Regions from separate parts of the Neobacillus sp. FW104-15D2 genome, predicted to be linked through region 2. Evidence: predicted binding sites of a transcription regulator. Region 2 holds the regulator's gene; the other holds the start of a gene.
What was found. Region 2 encodes Rex, which represses fermentation and respiration genes when NADH is low (regulators of the CRP and FNR family bind a similar motif). Its sites were predicted from a motif close to TTGTGAAATATTTCACAA; they were not measured.
Positions count from the first base shown of each region.

Region 1: a site for Rex is predicted at 3,776-3,793, ahead of AC3WR0_RS07265 (AtpZ/AtpI family protein). Genes of this name have one in related genera too.

Region 1 covers NZ_JBYTCJ010000006.1:128,011-135,034, forward strand. Annotated here, with positions in the region: gene atpA (F0F1 ATP synthase subunit alpha) at 1-770, opposite strand, end outside; gene AC3WR0_RS07240 (F0F1 ATP synthase subunit delta) at 795-1,331, opposite strand; gene atpF (F0F1 ATP synthase subunit B) at 1,328-1,852, opposite strand; gene atpE (F0F1 ATP synthase subunit C) at 1,993-2,205, opposite strand; gene atpB (F0F1 ATP synthase subunit A) at 2,275-2,988, opposite strand; gene AC3WR0_RS07260 (ATP synthase subunit I) at 3,012-3,380, opposite strand; gene AC3WR0_RS07265 (AtpZ/AtpI family protein) at 3,387-3,608, opposite strand; gene AC3WR0_RS07270 (S8 family serine peptidase) at 3,860-6,088, opposite strand; gene upp (uracil phosphoribosyltransferase) at 6,368-6,997, opposite strand.
Region 2 covers NZ_JBYTCJ010000049.1:13,401-22,334, reverse strand. Annotated here, with positions in the region: gene tsaB (tRNA (adenosine(37)-N6)-threonylcarbamoyltransferase complex dimerization subunit type 1 TsaB) at 1-313, shown strand, start outside; gene rimI (ribosomal protein S18-alanine N-acetyltransferase) at 330-779, shown strand; gene tsaD (tRNA (adenosine(37)-N6)-threonylcarbamoyltransferase complex transferase subunit TsaD) at 776-1,798, shown strand; gene AC3WR0_RS24360 (ABC-F family ATP-binding cassette domain-containing protein) at 2,168-4,096, opposite strand; gene moaC (cyclic pyranopterin monophosphate synthase MoaC) at 4,317-4,808, shown strand; gene AC3WR0_RS24350 (redox-sensing transcriptional repressor Rex) at 4,835-5,488, shown strand; gene AC3WR0_RS24345 (YdiK family protein) at 5,681-5,881, opposite strand; gene AC3WR0_RS24340 (CPBP family intramembrane glutamic endopeptidase) at 5,878-6,612, opposite strand; gene groES (co-chaperone GroES) at 6,894-7,181, shown strand; gene groL (chaperonin GroEL) at 7,255-8,889, shown strand.

The sequences.
Region 1 (7,024 bases), on a different contig from region 2:
AGAACGTGCTTGCCATTGTACATGAATTCTTCACCCATTGTTACACCTGCATAAGGAGCAAGGAATAATAATGGAGCAGGCTGAGAAGCAGATGCAGATACAACAATAGTGTAATCCAATGCACCGTACTTACGAAGAGTTTCTACCGCATTACGCACAGTAGACTCTTTTTGGCCGATTGCAACATAGATACATACCATGTCTTGACCTTTTTGGTTAAGGATTGTATCGATTGCTACAGATGTTTTACCCGTCTGACGGTCACCAATGATTAACTCACGCTGTCCGCGTCCGATTGGAACAAGAGCGTCAATCGCTTTGATACCTGTTTGAAGTGGCTCGTGAACGGATTTACGATCCATTACACCGGGAGCTACAGCTTCAATAGGACGAGTTTTAGTAGTATTGATTGGACCAGCGCCATCGATTGGCTGTCCTAATGGATTCACTACGCGTCCGATTAGTTCTTCACCAACAGGAACTTCCATGATGCGTCCTGTACGGCGAACCTCGTCACCTTCACGAATCTCTGTATATGGTCCAAGAATGATGATACCGACGTTGTTTGCTTCAAGGTTTTGTGCCATACCCATAACGCCGTTTGAAAATTCAACAAGTTCTCCAGCCATGACATTGTCGAGGCCATGAGCACGAGCGATACCGTCACCAATCTGGATAACAGTACCTACATCACTCACTTGAATTTCCGACTGATAGTTTACAATTTGCTGTTTTATCAGCGCACTAATTTCTTCAGCTTTGATGCTCATGAGTTTCACCCCTATCTTCGAATCTTAGCTTAACAATTTACGTTCAAGACGAACCAGCTTGCCCCGCAGGCTGCCGTCATAAATTCTGTTCCCAATGCGGAGTTTAATTCCGCCTAAAAGATTTGTATCTACAATATTCTCAATTCGGAGCCATTGTTTGCCGATTTTCTCAGCAAAAGTCTGGGATATAGCAGCGCGTTCTTCATCCGTTAACGGACGTACGCTATATACCTTGGCTTCCGCAATTCCTCTTGCATCATTGGCAAGCTCAATAAATCCATCAACCACTTCAGAGATTTGATCTTCGCGGTGGCGGTCAATCAAAATCATTAATGTGTTTTGAACATATAGGCTTGTTGATGCAAATGCGCCTTTTAAAATCCCTTTCTTCTCTTCATTTGAGAGTTTTGGGGATTTTAAAACTGCTTTTAGGTCAGAGCTGCTGTTTAAAACTTCTTTAACTACACGAAGTTCTTCTTCCATACTGTCAAGAAGCTGCTGTTCTTTCGCGATTTGGAAAAGAGCCAACGCATAGCGCTTCGCTACCATGGAGTTGCTCATCGCTCTTCTCCTGCCTCTTGAATATATTCGTTAATAAGCTTATCCTGGTCTTCTGCACTAAGTTCTTTTTCAATCACTTTAGATGCAATCAATACTGACAAGGAAGCCACTTGTTCGCGAATGGCAGATACTGCCTTTTCCTTTTGCTGCTCAATTTCAAGCTTTGCAGCTTCTTTAATACGTTCACTTTCAGTACGCGCTGCTGCAATGATTTCATCACGCTGTACATCGCCTTGCTTTCTGGCGTTTTCCATTAGATGCTGTGCATCACTGCGCGCTTCTTTTAAAAGACTTCTTTGTTCTTCTAAAAGCTTTGCAGCTTCTAAACGGCTATTTTCAGCAGCCGAAATTTCACTGGAGATTAGTTCTTCACGCTGTTTCATGATACCCATTAATGGGCCCCACGCGAATTTTTTCAGAAGTGCAAGCAAAATAATGAACACAATCAACTGGAAAAAGATATCCCCAGTATTTAACTGCGCATGTTCCGCAGCACCCAATACTAAGCTGTCTGTTAACACGCTCGATTCACTCCTTTCAAGAGTCGTTCACTACGAAAACTAAGTTTATGGTTTGTCCCACACAACATCATTTACTTAAGACATAAATGAATGGCGAAGGTTTGATTTCTCCTCTCCGCCATTAGTATTCTTCGATAAAATTATCGATTAAGAACCATGAACGCGATAACTACGCCGATGATCGGAAGTGCTTCAACTAACGCAACCCCGATGAACATTGTAGTTTGAAGTAAACCACGTGCTTCAGGCTGACGTGCAATACCTTCTACTGTACGTCCAACGATTAGACCGTTACCAATACCTGCGCCTACTGCTGCTAAACCAATTGCAATTGCTGCTGCTATAAGATTCATTTTTTTGTTCCTCCCTGGAAATGTATAAATAAATTTTTTTGTTTTGCTCATAAAATGAACAGGTATATATTAATGGTCATGGCTCACTTTATGTGACATATAAACCATCGTTAACATTGTGAAAATGTATGCCTGGATAGAGCCAACAAAGATTGAGAACCCTTGCCAGATCATTGTTAATGGCACTGCTGCTATCATGCCAATAATACTTGTGTGCGCCAGGCTTCCTGCAAGTAGAGTAAGAAGTAATTCACCTGCATAAATGTTACCGTAAAGCCGCAGGCCAAGAGTAAGCGTATTAGCAAACTCCTCGATTACTTTAAGAGGGAATAAGAATCCCATCGGGCTGAAAAACCCTTTTGCATATCCTTTGCCACCCTGCAGCTTAATGCCGTAGTAATGGGAAAGACCCACAACCATAACAGAAAGCGTCAATGTGATAATTGGATCAGCTGTTGGTGATTTCCACCAAAGCTTTCCATCATAAACGATTGAAAATGGCAGGCCCAGCATATTTGATACAAAGATATACATTATAAGCGTAAGTCCAAGAATATGGAATCTTCCGCCTTCCTTCCAATCCATTGTTGAATTGATAATTCCGCGAACAAAGTCTAAGACCCATTCTAAAAAGTTCTGCATGCCAGTCGGCTTTAATGCCAGCTTTCGTGTAGCAAGAACTGCTATAAGAAAGACAATAGCACTGGCAATCGTGATCATTAGGATGTTTGCCAAATTGAAGTAAAGGCCCATAAATTTCACTATGGGTGCTTCGTGATGCATAAAATCTCACCTCGCTTCCTGTGTTATTTATGTAAAGATTGATGAAAATAATCTATCATAATGACAATATATGATGTCATTAGTCCCAATACTAGAGCGGGTATATTAAAATCCCCCGGATATCTTAATGCGATGATTACAGCAATTCCCGCTGTCGCCATTCTTGAAAGCGAACCTAACGAGCGGACTTTTTTCCCCTCTGAAACAGCTTTATCAAAGCTTTCTGTTTTTCTTACTAATAACCAGAGATTTAGAAAACTGAAGCAAGTTCCGAGGATTAAACCCAAAAAAATAGATTTATAAGAGGTAAAGCCCCAGCCTAAAACATATGCAGACAACAAAAAAAACACCAATCTCTGTTGCTTTTTGTACATTTGTCTGAAATCTGGCATGGTGGTTTATTCTCCTGAATAGAAATGGCGGATTGAAAGGAGCATTGAATATGTGCCAGCGGCTAAACCCAGCAACAATCCGATAATTAAGAAAAGCGGCTCTGTGTCCCAATGCCGATCCAGCCATCTGCCTAGGAAAATCCCTATCAGAATGGAGCCGACTAATTGAGAGACAATAGCTGACATGAGAGCCATTGATTGTAACGGATGGCGGTCATTTCGACGCATAATATCGCATCCTCTCATTTAGAGAATGTGAAAAAAGGCAACTAGAAAATAACTAAGAGTTTCCAACATATTCACGTGTCGAATATTAGAATGAAAATTGTGAAAACCCTACCATTTTATGCCCTTTGTAAGCATACAATAGCCCCTTGTCAATGTCAATGCATTTGGAGTGAATTTCTTCACAAACTAATTATACCAAACAAGGTATTCCGATAGCTAATAAATTAGCGAAAAAAGAGACAGGAATTATTTCAATTCCTGCCAATTTCTTCTTTTCTCGGAAAAATTAATTCCGTTTCGATAGAATCTTCCTGATTTGCCTTTTTTGCAAAGACTTTTGCGAGGTATCTTCCCTCCTCAGGAATCAACTCAGCAGAAATCTCCTTTTGAATCATACCCCTCTTCAAATTCCGGCTTATATCAAGGAATCCAACAAAGCGGTAGTCTTCCGGATTGAAAAGGGCGATGCCAAACTCATCCGCCCCGCCAGGCAGATACACCTCATACCGGAACGTTCCCGGTTTATCTCCCTGGGTCAAATCAAACCCCATCACCTTTGGATACCCCGGTTCCTCAACCACATACAAATAGGGAATTCCTATCACGTTTGTTCCATCTTCCAACTCAAGCCGGCCGTCATAAATCTTTTTCCGCGATAATATTTCATCTACCCTGAGCCCAACTTTCACTCTCCGGCTTTCGCCAGGATTAAGGGTAAATGATAGAGGAAGCTGCCACTCTAATCCTTCCTCCGCCTCAGGCATCCGAAAGGAATATGTTCGGGTCTTTAAGCTTTTATTTTCAATGGTTAAAACCGCTTCGCTCTGGCCACTCAGGCCCGATGTCCCAAACTTTCCAAAGTGGAGTGAGGCTGGCAGCACGAGTGAGGCCGCCTGAACAGCCTCCAGAATTTGCACTCTTCCAGCCCCCTGTTCATAAGTTCGGTAGGGTTTTTGGATTCCTTTGGAGATAGGCTTGGCTGTATTCATCAAGGCTGCTTTTACTTCTAGCGGCGACCAATCAGGATGAGCCTGAAGGATTAGCGCGCAGGCCCCGGCAACATGAGGAGCTGCCATGCTGGTGCCTTGAAGTGCCATGTAGCCCCCGGGAATCGTACTATTAATGGCTACTCCGGGGGCAACAACGTCCGGCTTGATTTCCCAGGTACCTGTTACAGGACCGCGCGAGCTAAATGCTGCAAGCCTGTCCTGTTCCTCTTCCATACTAATCCGTATCGATCTATTTCCACTTTCTATCTGTTTTTTTAAAAACTCTCCCGTCTTTTTACTGACAGAGACAACGGGAATTTGAAGCTCTTCTTCTAGATTTCCGATAAATCTTCCATTCGTATTATTATAAATCATCACACCTTTGGCGCCTGCATTTTGTGCATTTTGGGCCTTTTTCGTAAAGGTAGTGGTGCCCCTTTTAATCAGGACAAATTTATTTTTTGCATCTGATAGTTCTTCCTTTTTTCCCATTCCACCTACAGCCAGCTCCATGGATTTGCTGGTATCCCACTGACCCGAACCCGCCATAGGTTCCAAACGGATTTTTTCACTAGTTCCTTCTATTAATAAGAAAGGAATATTCATTATAGGTGTTGAAGCCCCTACTGAAATGGCCTTTGCAGCTGTGCCAGGTGAGCCAACCGACCACACATTGGGTCCTGAGTTTCCAGAGGCGGCTACTGCGACAATTCCTTTATCGACAGCCTTGTTAAGAGCAAGACTGATGGGAAGGTCTGGACCATTTATCTCGTTTCCTAATGATAGATTTAGAACATCCACCTTATCCTTAATAGCCTGTTCAATAGCAGAAAGGATTTGTTCTGTTGTTCCGGATCCACCCGGGCCCAGCGCCCTGTAGGCAATAATCTTTGCTTCCGGAGCTACACCCTTTATTTTTCCATTGGCAGCAATAATTCCGGCAACATGGGTTCCATGGATGGTCGGGAGCCCCTGCTGAACCTTTGTTTCCATTGGGTCAGCATCGCCATCTACCAAATCATGCCCCCCAGCATAATTATTCCTGAGGTCAGGATGTGTATAATCAAGGCCTGTATCGATTACTCCAACCGTAATTCCTTTCCCCGTAAGGCGCCTGTCAAGCTTATCAAAATAACCGCGTACCGCTTCTCCCCCTATCATCTTTACGTTATCCACCGTATCCGCCTGATAGGAATAGACAGGAGAAATCTTCATAATATCCTCTTTGAAGGAGAGTTTACTGAAAGTCTCAGCATCTCCTTTAACAGAAAAACCGTAAAGCGCCTCAGTGAAAATATGACGCAGCTGCAGTCCAGGATAAGAGGAGAGCAGCGCTTTAATCTGGGTTTCTGTTTTTGGTTCCTTTAAAAGCACAATAGCAACCTGTTCCTTTTCATAGGGAACAGGGGGAACCACAAGCAGTTTTCCAATCGCCATTCCTGTACCTGGTAAAATGAGAAAAACCACTAAAGCGGCAGCAAGAAATTTCATTGTGATCCCTACTTTTATTTAGATTGTCTTCTATTCCACCAATTTTGGTATCTTTTCCGCGAAAACCCCGTACTTATCCGCCAATTTTGGTCTCCATTTCCGCGAAAATCTAGTACTTATCCGCCAATTTTGGTCTCTATTCCGCGAAAACCCCGTACTTATCCGCCTAAGTTGAGAACAATTCCGCGAAACCCTCACTCTTTTCCGCGTTTATAGGGTTTTCATGTAAAAAGGAAAGTATACAAAAAAATCCAGCCTATTGGCTGGATTTCTCTTTTATTATTTAGTTCCAAACAGTCTGTCTCCTGCGTCCCCAAGTCCAGGAACGATGTAGCCGTGATCGTTTAACTTTTCATCAAGAGCAGCAATATAAATGTCCACGTCAGGGTGAGCATTTCTCACTGCTTCAACACCTTCTGGAGCTGCAATTAGGCACATGAATTTAATGTTTTTTCCGCCGCGCTTTTTCAGGGAGTTAATCGCTTCAATTGCTGAACCGCCGGTAGCAAGCATTGGATCAACAACGATGAAGTCTCTTTCTTCCACATCGCTTGGAAGCTTTACATAATATTCAACTGGCATTAAAGTTTCAGGGTCACGATATAAACCGATATGGCCCACTTTTGCAGCCGGAATTAATTTAAGGACTCCGTCTACCATTCCAATTCCGGCACGAAGGATTGGGATAACTCCAATTTTTTTACCGGAAAGAACCTTTGATTTCGTAAGGCTTACAGGTGTTTCAATTTCAATTTCTTCAAGAGGCATGTCCCTTGTAATTTCAAAAGCCATCAATGTTGCTACTTCATCAACCAGTTCACGGAACTCTTTAGTTCCTGTGCTTTTGTCTCTTATGTAAGTTAGCTTATGCTGAATGAGTGGATGATCAAATACGTAAACCTTTGCCACGGCTATCGCCCCTTTATTAAATTAGAT
Region 2 (8,934 bases):
AGAGGGACAATTAAAGCAAATTGAAAAGGACCAATTAGCCCTGATGGCTGAATTTGCGGAGAGCTTAAAGAACCGAAAAGAACAAATTCTTTTTATTGGAACTGATCTTCATATTCACCGCCCGCTAATTGAAGAGATTCTTGGCGATCAGGCCCAATTTGCTGAAATGACAGAACATAACCCACGGCCGTCTGAGCTTGCATTACTGGGGAGAAACAGGCCCTCCGAGGATATACACAGCTTTGTTCCTAACTATATTCGCCTGGCGGAGGCGGAAGCCAGTTGGTTAGAGAAAAATAGAAAAACTAATTAGGGATAGGATTTTAAAAATGGATAATACATTTTCTTTTCGTTTTATGCAGGAAAAGGATATTGAGCAAGTTCACAGGATTGAAGAGCTTTCTTTTAGTATACCCTGGAGCAAGGAAGCTTTTTACAATGAACTATTTCAAAACAAGTTTGCTGTTTATATAGTATTGGAAATGGACGGAAATATCGTTGGTTACTGTGGAGTTTGGATTGTAATTGATGAAGCACATGTAACCAACGTAGCCATTTTACCGGAGTTCAGAGGAATGAAACTGGGTGAAGCCCTCATGATGTGTTTAATGAACGTTGCAAGAGAAAAAGGCGCTAAGACAATGACTCTTGAAGCTAGGGTAACAAATCACGTTGCACTGTCACTTTACCGGAAAATGGGATTTCAAAATGGCGGAATAAGAAAAAATTATTATACGGATAATCAGGAAGATGCTTTAGTAATGTGGGTGAATTTATGAAAAAAGATCAATTAATTATGGGTATGGAAACTAGCTGTGATGAAACGGCAGTCGCAATCATCAAAAATGGCCGGGAAATTGTGGCTAATGTAGTAGCATCTCAAATTGAAAGCCACAAACGGTTTGGCGGAGTTGTACCGGAAATAGCATCGAGACACCATGTCGAGCAGATCACAGTTGTCCTGGAGGAGGCTATAAACCAGGCAGGTATACAAATGGCAGACTTGGATGCAATAGCTGTCACGGAAGGGCCAGGGCTCGTAGGAGCGCTCCTGATTGGTGTAAACGCAGCGAAGGCATTAGCCTTTGCGAATAACCTGCCGCTTGTTCCCGTTCACCATATTGCAGGCCATATTTATGCAAACCGCCTGGTAACAGAAATGAAGTTCCCTCTCTTATCTCTAGTGGTATCCGGTGGCCATACTGAACTTGTTTATATGAAAGAGCATGGGCATTTTGAAGTAATTGGAGAAACAAGAGATGACGCGGCCGGAGAAGCTTATGATAAAGTGGCCCGGACCCTTCATATGCCATATCCGGGAGGGCCCCACATCGACAGAATGGCACAGGAAGGTTCTCCCACCATTGATTTGCCGAGAGCCTGGCTGGAGGAAGGTTCATACGATTTCAGCTTCAGCGGTTTAAAGTCAGCTGTCATTAATACTGTTCATAATGCGGAACAGCGAGGGGAGATCATTGAACCCAAAGATCTTGCTGCCAGCTTTCAGGAGAGCGTAATAGATGTCCTTGTTACGAAGACATTAAGGGCAGTAAAAGAATATAAAGTTCATCAGGTATTGCTTGCTGGCGGAGTAGCAGCCAATAAAGGCCTAAGAGCTGCTTTAGAAAAGGCGTTTAGCGAACTAACGGATATTGAACTGGTCATCCCTCCTTTGGCTCTATGTACGGATAATGCTGCAATGATAGGGGCAGCAGGAAGTATATTATTCGAAAAAGGAAAAAGGGCTGACTTAGCACTGAATGCTAATCCAGGTCTGGATATTGATATTTATAATTAATGTAGGAGCAGTGTATTCATAAGATACACTGCTTTTTTGTGTAAGACGCCGTTGATTTAAATGTTGATATTAGCAATTATCAACAATGAAGTTAAACTTAAACTATGGAAAAAAAGAATTATTGTGGATAAACAGAAAATCATTTTTCGAATTTTTAAGTAAATGTGGACCAATGACCATGATTCTGTGGATAATGTGGATAAGTTTAGCTTATTCTGTGGATAATGTGGAAAAACTTCAAATGTGTTGTAAGTAGGCTCTTTTCTTTGTGAATAACTTTGTGGATAAAAAAAACACCGGCTTTTGAACCGGTGTTTACCAGATAATAGAGTTGCTTTTAATCATACGTTTACTGTCAGTTTCAGTATTTCATTCTGCCAGCTCGGCCCACTCATCCATTGTTTCTTCAAGTAGAAGTTTTGCCTGTTCATTTTTTTGATTGATTTGATGGACCTTTTCATGATCCTGAAAAACAACTGGATCACATAGTTGCTCCTCATATTGCTGTATTTCATTTTCAAGCTCTTCTATTTTTTGCTCGACTTCCTCCAGCTTCCGCTTTCGCTGGCGTTCAAGCTTTTTAGCTTCTTTATCTAGTTGGTAAGAAGTTTTTTCTTGTGTTTCAGAGACCGTTATTTTGCTGTTTAAATCAAGAGAAGAGCTTTCCGCTTCTATTTCAGCCAATTCCTGTTTCTTTTCGACAAAATAGTCATAGTCACCAAGATAATCAACGGCACCTGATGGGTTTAACTCCAGAACTCTAGTACCAATTCTATTAATGAAGTATCGGTCATGGGAAACAAATAAGATTGTTCCCGGGTATTCCACAAGTGCATTCTCAAGAACCTCTTTGCTGTCCAAATCAAGGTGGTTTGTCGGTTCATCAAGGATAAGCAAATTAGCTTTTTGCATCATAAGCTTTGAAAGGGCAAGACGTGCCTTTTCACCGCCGCTTAAGGTCGATACAATTTTAAGAACATCATCGCCCGAAAATAGGAAGTTCCCCAGTACCGTTCGAATTTCCTTTTCGCTTTTGAGAGGATAGTCATCCCATAATTCGTTCAGGACCCTTTTATTGCTTGTTAATTCAGCCTGCTCCTGATCATAATACCCAATGGTAAGGTTGGAACCATATTGAAAACTGCCGGAAAGGGAAGGCAGCTTTTTAACAATCGTTTTTAAAAGAGTGGATTTTCCGATTCCATTAGGCCCGACAAGAGCAATGCTCTCTCCCCGTGTGATCCGGAATGAAATATTTTCAGATACCTTTTTTCCAGAATATCCTACTGCTACATCCTGGAGGGTAATAACGTCATTTCCGCTTTGCTTCTCAATATCAAAAGAAAAAGCTGCAGACTTTTCATCACCTAAAGGCCTGTCCATTCTATCCATTCTTTCGAGTGTTTTTCGGCGGCTCTGCGCTCTTTTCGTGGTGGAAGCACGCGCAAGGTTTCTTTGAATGAAATCCTGAAGCTTAGAAATTTCATCCTGCTGCTTTTCATATTGCTTTATGTCCCGTTCAAGGTTCTCCGCTTTTTGTTTTAAATAAGAACTATAGTTTCCGGGAAATCTTTGAATCTGGCGGCGGGAAAGCTCATAAACCTGATTAACCACCTTATCAAGGAAATAACGGTCATGGGAAACAATCAGAATGGCTCCTTCATAGCCCTGAAGATATTGCTCAAGCCAAGTTAAAGTATCAATGTCAAGATGGTTGGTAGGTTCGTCCAGTATTAAAATATCCGGCTTTTTTAATAATAGCTTACCAAGTGCCAATCTTGTTTTTTGGCCACCGCTTAATGAAGAGACAGTAGTAGAGTGGTCAAAGGATTGGAAATTAAGCCCATGCAGGACAGATCGAATATCGGCTTCATATTGATAGCCTCCAAGTTCCTTGAACTTCACCTGTAAAGAGTCATATTCCCGCAAAATTCTTTCATATCGGTCAGAGTCTGAGAATGCATCGGGGTCAGACATCTTGACCTCCAGCTCGCGTATGGTTTTCTCCATTTTACGAAGATCCTCAAAAACTGACAGCATTTCTTCCCAAATGGATAAATTGGATTCAAGTCCAGTATTCTGTGCCAAGTACCCAATCGTGGCATCCTTTGGTTTTATAATTTCACCACCGTCATAGGAAAGGTGGCCGGCGATAATCTTTAACAGTGTAGATTTTCCTGCTCCGTTCCGTCCTACCAAAGCAACACGGTCCCTGGTTTGCAGTTCCAGTTTTATATTCGATAAAATAAGCTCAGCGCCATAGTTTTTTTCCAGCTGATTAACCTGTAATAAAATCATTTTATTCACCTCAGTACTTACGATAAGTTTAACCGATTAGAGGTACACCGGCAATAAAGTGAATCATGCAAAAGGAATTTAAAAGAATGGAAGCGAAAATATTAAGCAGATTAATATATAAAAACAATAAAAACCAAATAAACATATGTGAAGAATAATACAAAGTTCACACACAATATGGGAAAAATAGTGTATTATTTTGATGAGAGGGGTTTTTATAATGGCTGAATTTACACATTTTAATGATGAAGGCAGGGCAAAAATGGTCGATGTCAGCAGTAAGCCGGAAACAGCACGAACTGCACATGCCCACTCGAGTATAAAAGTTAGCAGAGAAATCTATAACAAGATTACCAACCAGGAAATGAAAAAAGGCGATGTGCTGGCTGTAGCCCAGGTAGCAGCTGTTATGTCAGCCAAAAAAACATGGGACATCATCCCTATGTGCCACCCTATTTCGCTTACAGGTGTAAATGTAACCTTTTCATGGGAAGAGGAAGGCCAGGATGAGTATAAATTAAATATTTCTGCGGCAGTGAAAACAAAGGGACAAACAGGTGTTGAAATGGAAGCGTTAACAGCCGCCTCTGTGTGTGCACTGACCGTTTATGATATGTGCAAAGCAGTTGATAAAGGGATGGTCATTGGGCCAACTTATCTGGTTGAAAAAACCGGAGGGAAGAATGGCGATTTCAAAAGAACGGAACTATAATTCATTAGAGGAGAGAGGAAAGAAACATGAGCAATGAGACCATAAAAATACCACAGGCAACGGCCAAAAGACTGCCGCTCTATTATCGCTTTCTCAATCATCTCCATACATCAGGAAAGCAGAGGGTGTCTTCAGCAGAATTGAGTGACGCAGTAAAAGTTGATTCAGCCACTATTCGACGGGATTTTTCTTATTTTGGAGCGCTCGGAAAAAAGGGGTATGGCTATAATGTTAATTACTTATTGACCTTCTTTAGAAAAACACTGGATCAGGATGAATTGACAAAAGTCGCACTTATTGGTGTCGGAAATTTGGGAACGGCTTTATTGAATTATAATTTCTTGAAAAATAACAACACCAAAATTCAAATTGGCTTTGATATTAGCCCCGAAAGAGTGGGTTCCAAAATTGGTGATGTTCCCGTCTACCATATGGATGACATTGAAAAATACCTAAAATCTGAAAAAATACAAATTGTGATCTTAACCGTTCCCGCTCCTGCAGCCCAGCCGGTAACAGACAGACTTATTAAGGCAGACGTTAAAGGGATTTTAAACTTTACACCTGCCCGTTTGCACGTGCCGCCTACAATAAGAGTGCACCATATAGACCTTGCTGTTGAGCTGCAATCATTAATATACTTTCTGAAGCATTATCCTTCAGAAGAAGAAGCACTTTAAAAAAGGCGATAAACTTATTTTTAGATTTTCGCTCCAAGACACTCGCTTTCCGCGAGCGGTTCGGCAAACTTCAGCTCCTGTGGGGTCCACCTGATCCAATTTTCCCGCTGGAGTCTCCTTTCATGCGTTACAATCAGCGCTGCTTTTTTAACACAGCCTAAAAAATAAAAAGGTGAGTTCCAATTCCGGAACTCACCTTTTTGTATGCTTTTTAATCCTAAAATGAAAACCTACCATCTTAAGGCCTGAGGCTACATCAAATGTGGCCAGCAGAACAAGCAGGTAGGTAAAAAATCCCCATCCATCGTCCTGAACATCCTGAATGGCAAAATAAGTGAACAGAACGCCGAGCAGGAAATAAATGATGCCCGAAAACAAAGGTGACTGTCTCATAAAAATCCTCCAATAAAGCTTTGAATTTTGTCAGCGTCCTGCATCATTCTTTCGATTTGGTCTTTATAAACAGATTGGACTAATACGACAAAAGTATTCATCGCCACGTGAGCGAACATGGATACAAAGATATTTTTCGTTCTGACATATAGAAAAGCAAAGGTAAATCCCATTGAAGCGTACAGTAAAATGTGAACCGGCTCCATATGGGCAAGCGCAAAGACGACAGAACTAATCAAAGCGGATATGAAAAAGTTAAAGCGCTTATATAAGCTGCCAAAGATAATTTTTCGAAACACTATCTCCTCAAGGATAGGTCCGATAATGGAACTGATAACCAACACTAAAGGAAAAGCCTGAATTAATTTTAAAATAGCCTGGGTGTTTTCAGATCCCATATTAATTCCCAGAAGTCTTTCAATGCTTGCGGCAATTGATTGGGCAAAAAGAGCAAGAAAAACACCGCCGATAGCCCATGCCACCGAGCTGCCGACAGAAGTACGGCCTCGGGCAAATTCAGGCGACATTCTTTCTTTTCGCAATAAAAACAATGTAATTAAAAAGGCAGCTGTAAAGCTTATAAGCAGCCAATACGGTATAGCAAGCCGCTGCGATTCTAAAGTACTGTTACCCGAAGCTTCGAGTATATGGGTGACAAGCGGAATTCCGACGAAACTCGACAGCTGCATGGCGATATATACAATTAAAATAATCCAATATTCCTTTTTCAATATATAATCTCCCTTTCAGGCTCTTAAATTAATTTCTGCACTATTCCTCATTCTACTCATAAAAGGCGATTTCTTTCAATCAGAAGGTACTTAGGATGGGCAAAACTGCGTGACCTTAGCCATAATGGTAAGGTTGAAAAAGAGAAAAATTTTTTGGGTTTTTTTATATCTCCTGCTTGCAAAAGGTTAGTGGATTCATTATTATAATAATTGTGTTAGCACTCAACGTGATAGAGTGCTAATAAATCAACTACATAAAAAATTTGAGGAGGTTGTTTGATTTGTTAAAGCCACTAGGTGATCGTATTATCATTGAGCTTGTTGCATCAGAAGAAAAAACTGCAAGCGGTATCGTTTTACCGGATTCAGCTAAAGAAAAGCCGCAAGAAGGAAAAGTTATAGCGGTTGGAACTGGACGTGTTCTCGATAATGGCGAACGTGTTGCTCTTGATGTTTCTGAAGGTGACCGCATTATCTTCTCAAAATATGCCGGTACTGAGGTAAAATACCAAGGAACTGAATACTTAATCGTACGTGAAAGTGATATTCTTGCTGTAATTGGCGAGTAATCATGTGAAGATGGCAGTTAAATAATACTGCCGGACCTGATAAATAATTTAAAATACAGGAGGTTTTTGAACTATGGCTAAAGAGATTATGTTTAGTGAAGATGCCCGCCGCGCAATGCTTCGTGGTGTTGACGCATTGGCAAATGCAGTAAAAGTTACTCTTGGACCGAAAGGACGTAACGTGGTTCTTGAGAAAAAATTCGGTTCACCGCTTATTACTAACGACGGTGTAACGATTGCTAAAGAAATCGAATTAGAAGATGCATTTGAAAACATGGGTGCAAAGCTTGTAGCAGAAGTTGCCAGCAAAACTAACGATGTAGCTGGTGACGGTACTACTACTGCTACAGTTCTTGCTCAAGCTATGATTCGCGAAGGCTTGAAGAACGTAACAGCAGGCGCAAACCCAATGGGAATCCGCAAAGGTATCGAAAGAGCTGTTATTGCAGCTGTTCAAGAATTAAAATCCATTTCCAAGCCAATTGAAAGCAAATCTTCTATCGCACAGGTTGCTGCAATCTCATCTGCTGACGAAGAAGTTGGCCAATTGATTGCTGAAGCAATGGAGCGCGTTGGCAACGACGGTGTTATTACAATTGAAGAGTCTAAAGGCTTTACAACTGAATTGGATGTAGTAGAAGGTATGCAGTTTGACCGTGGCTATGCTTCTCCTTACATGGTAACTGATTCCGACAAAATGGAAGCTGTTCTTGAAAATCCATATATCCTAATCACTGACAAGAAGATCTCCAGCATCCAGGAAATCCTTCCTGTGCTTGAGCAGGTTGTACAGCAAGGCAAGCCATTATTGCTGATTGCTGAAGATGTTGAAGGTGAAGCTCTTGCTACTTTAGTAGTTAACAAACTTCGCGGTACTTTCAATGCAGTAGCTGTTAAAGCTCCTGGATTCGGCGACCGCCGTAAGGCTATGCTTGAGGATATCGCTGCATTAACTGGCGGCGAAGTAATCACTGAAGAGCTAGGCCGTGAACTTAAATCTGCGACAATCACTTCTTTGGGACGTGCTTCTAAAGTTGTTGTTACAAAAGAAAATACAACGATCGTTGAAGGTGCTGGAGATTCTGCACAAATTTCTGGTCGTGTAAATCAAATCCGCGTTCAATTAGAAGAAACTACTTCTGAATTTGATCGTGAAAAATTACAAGAGCGCCTTGCTAAATTAGCTGGCGGTGTAGCAGTAATCAAAGTTGGTGCCGCTACTGAAACTGAATTAAAAGAGCGCAAGCTTCGCATTGAAGATGCTTTGAACTCAACTCGTGCTGCAGTTGAAGAAGGTATCGTATCTGGCGGTGGTGTTGCCCTTCTTAACGTATACAGCAAGGTTGCTGAAATCCAGGCTGAAGGTGACGAAGCTACTGGTATCAACATCGTTCTTCGTGCAATGGAAGAGCCTGTACGCACAATCGCTCACAACGCTGGCCTTGAAGGCTCTGTAATCGTTGAGCGCTTAAAGCGTGAAGAAGTTGGAACAGGCTTTAACGCTGCAACTGGCGCTTGGGTAAACATGATCGAAGCCGGTATCGTTGACCCTACTAAAGTTACTCGTTCAGCTCTTCAAAACGCAGCATCTGTTGCTGCTATGTTCTTAACAACTGAAGCAGTTGTTGCTGACAAGCCAGAACCAGCTGGTGCAGGCATGGGTATGCCTGACATGGGCGGCATGGGTGGAATGGGCGGCATGATGTAATTAGCGCCCAAACCCCTTGATACATGAGGGTTTTATGTAAGAGGG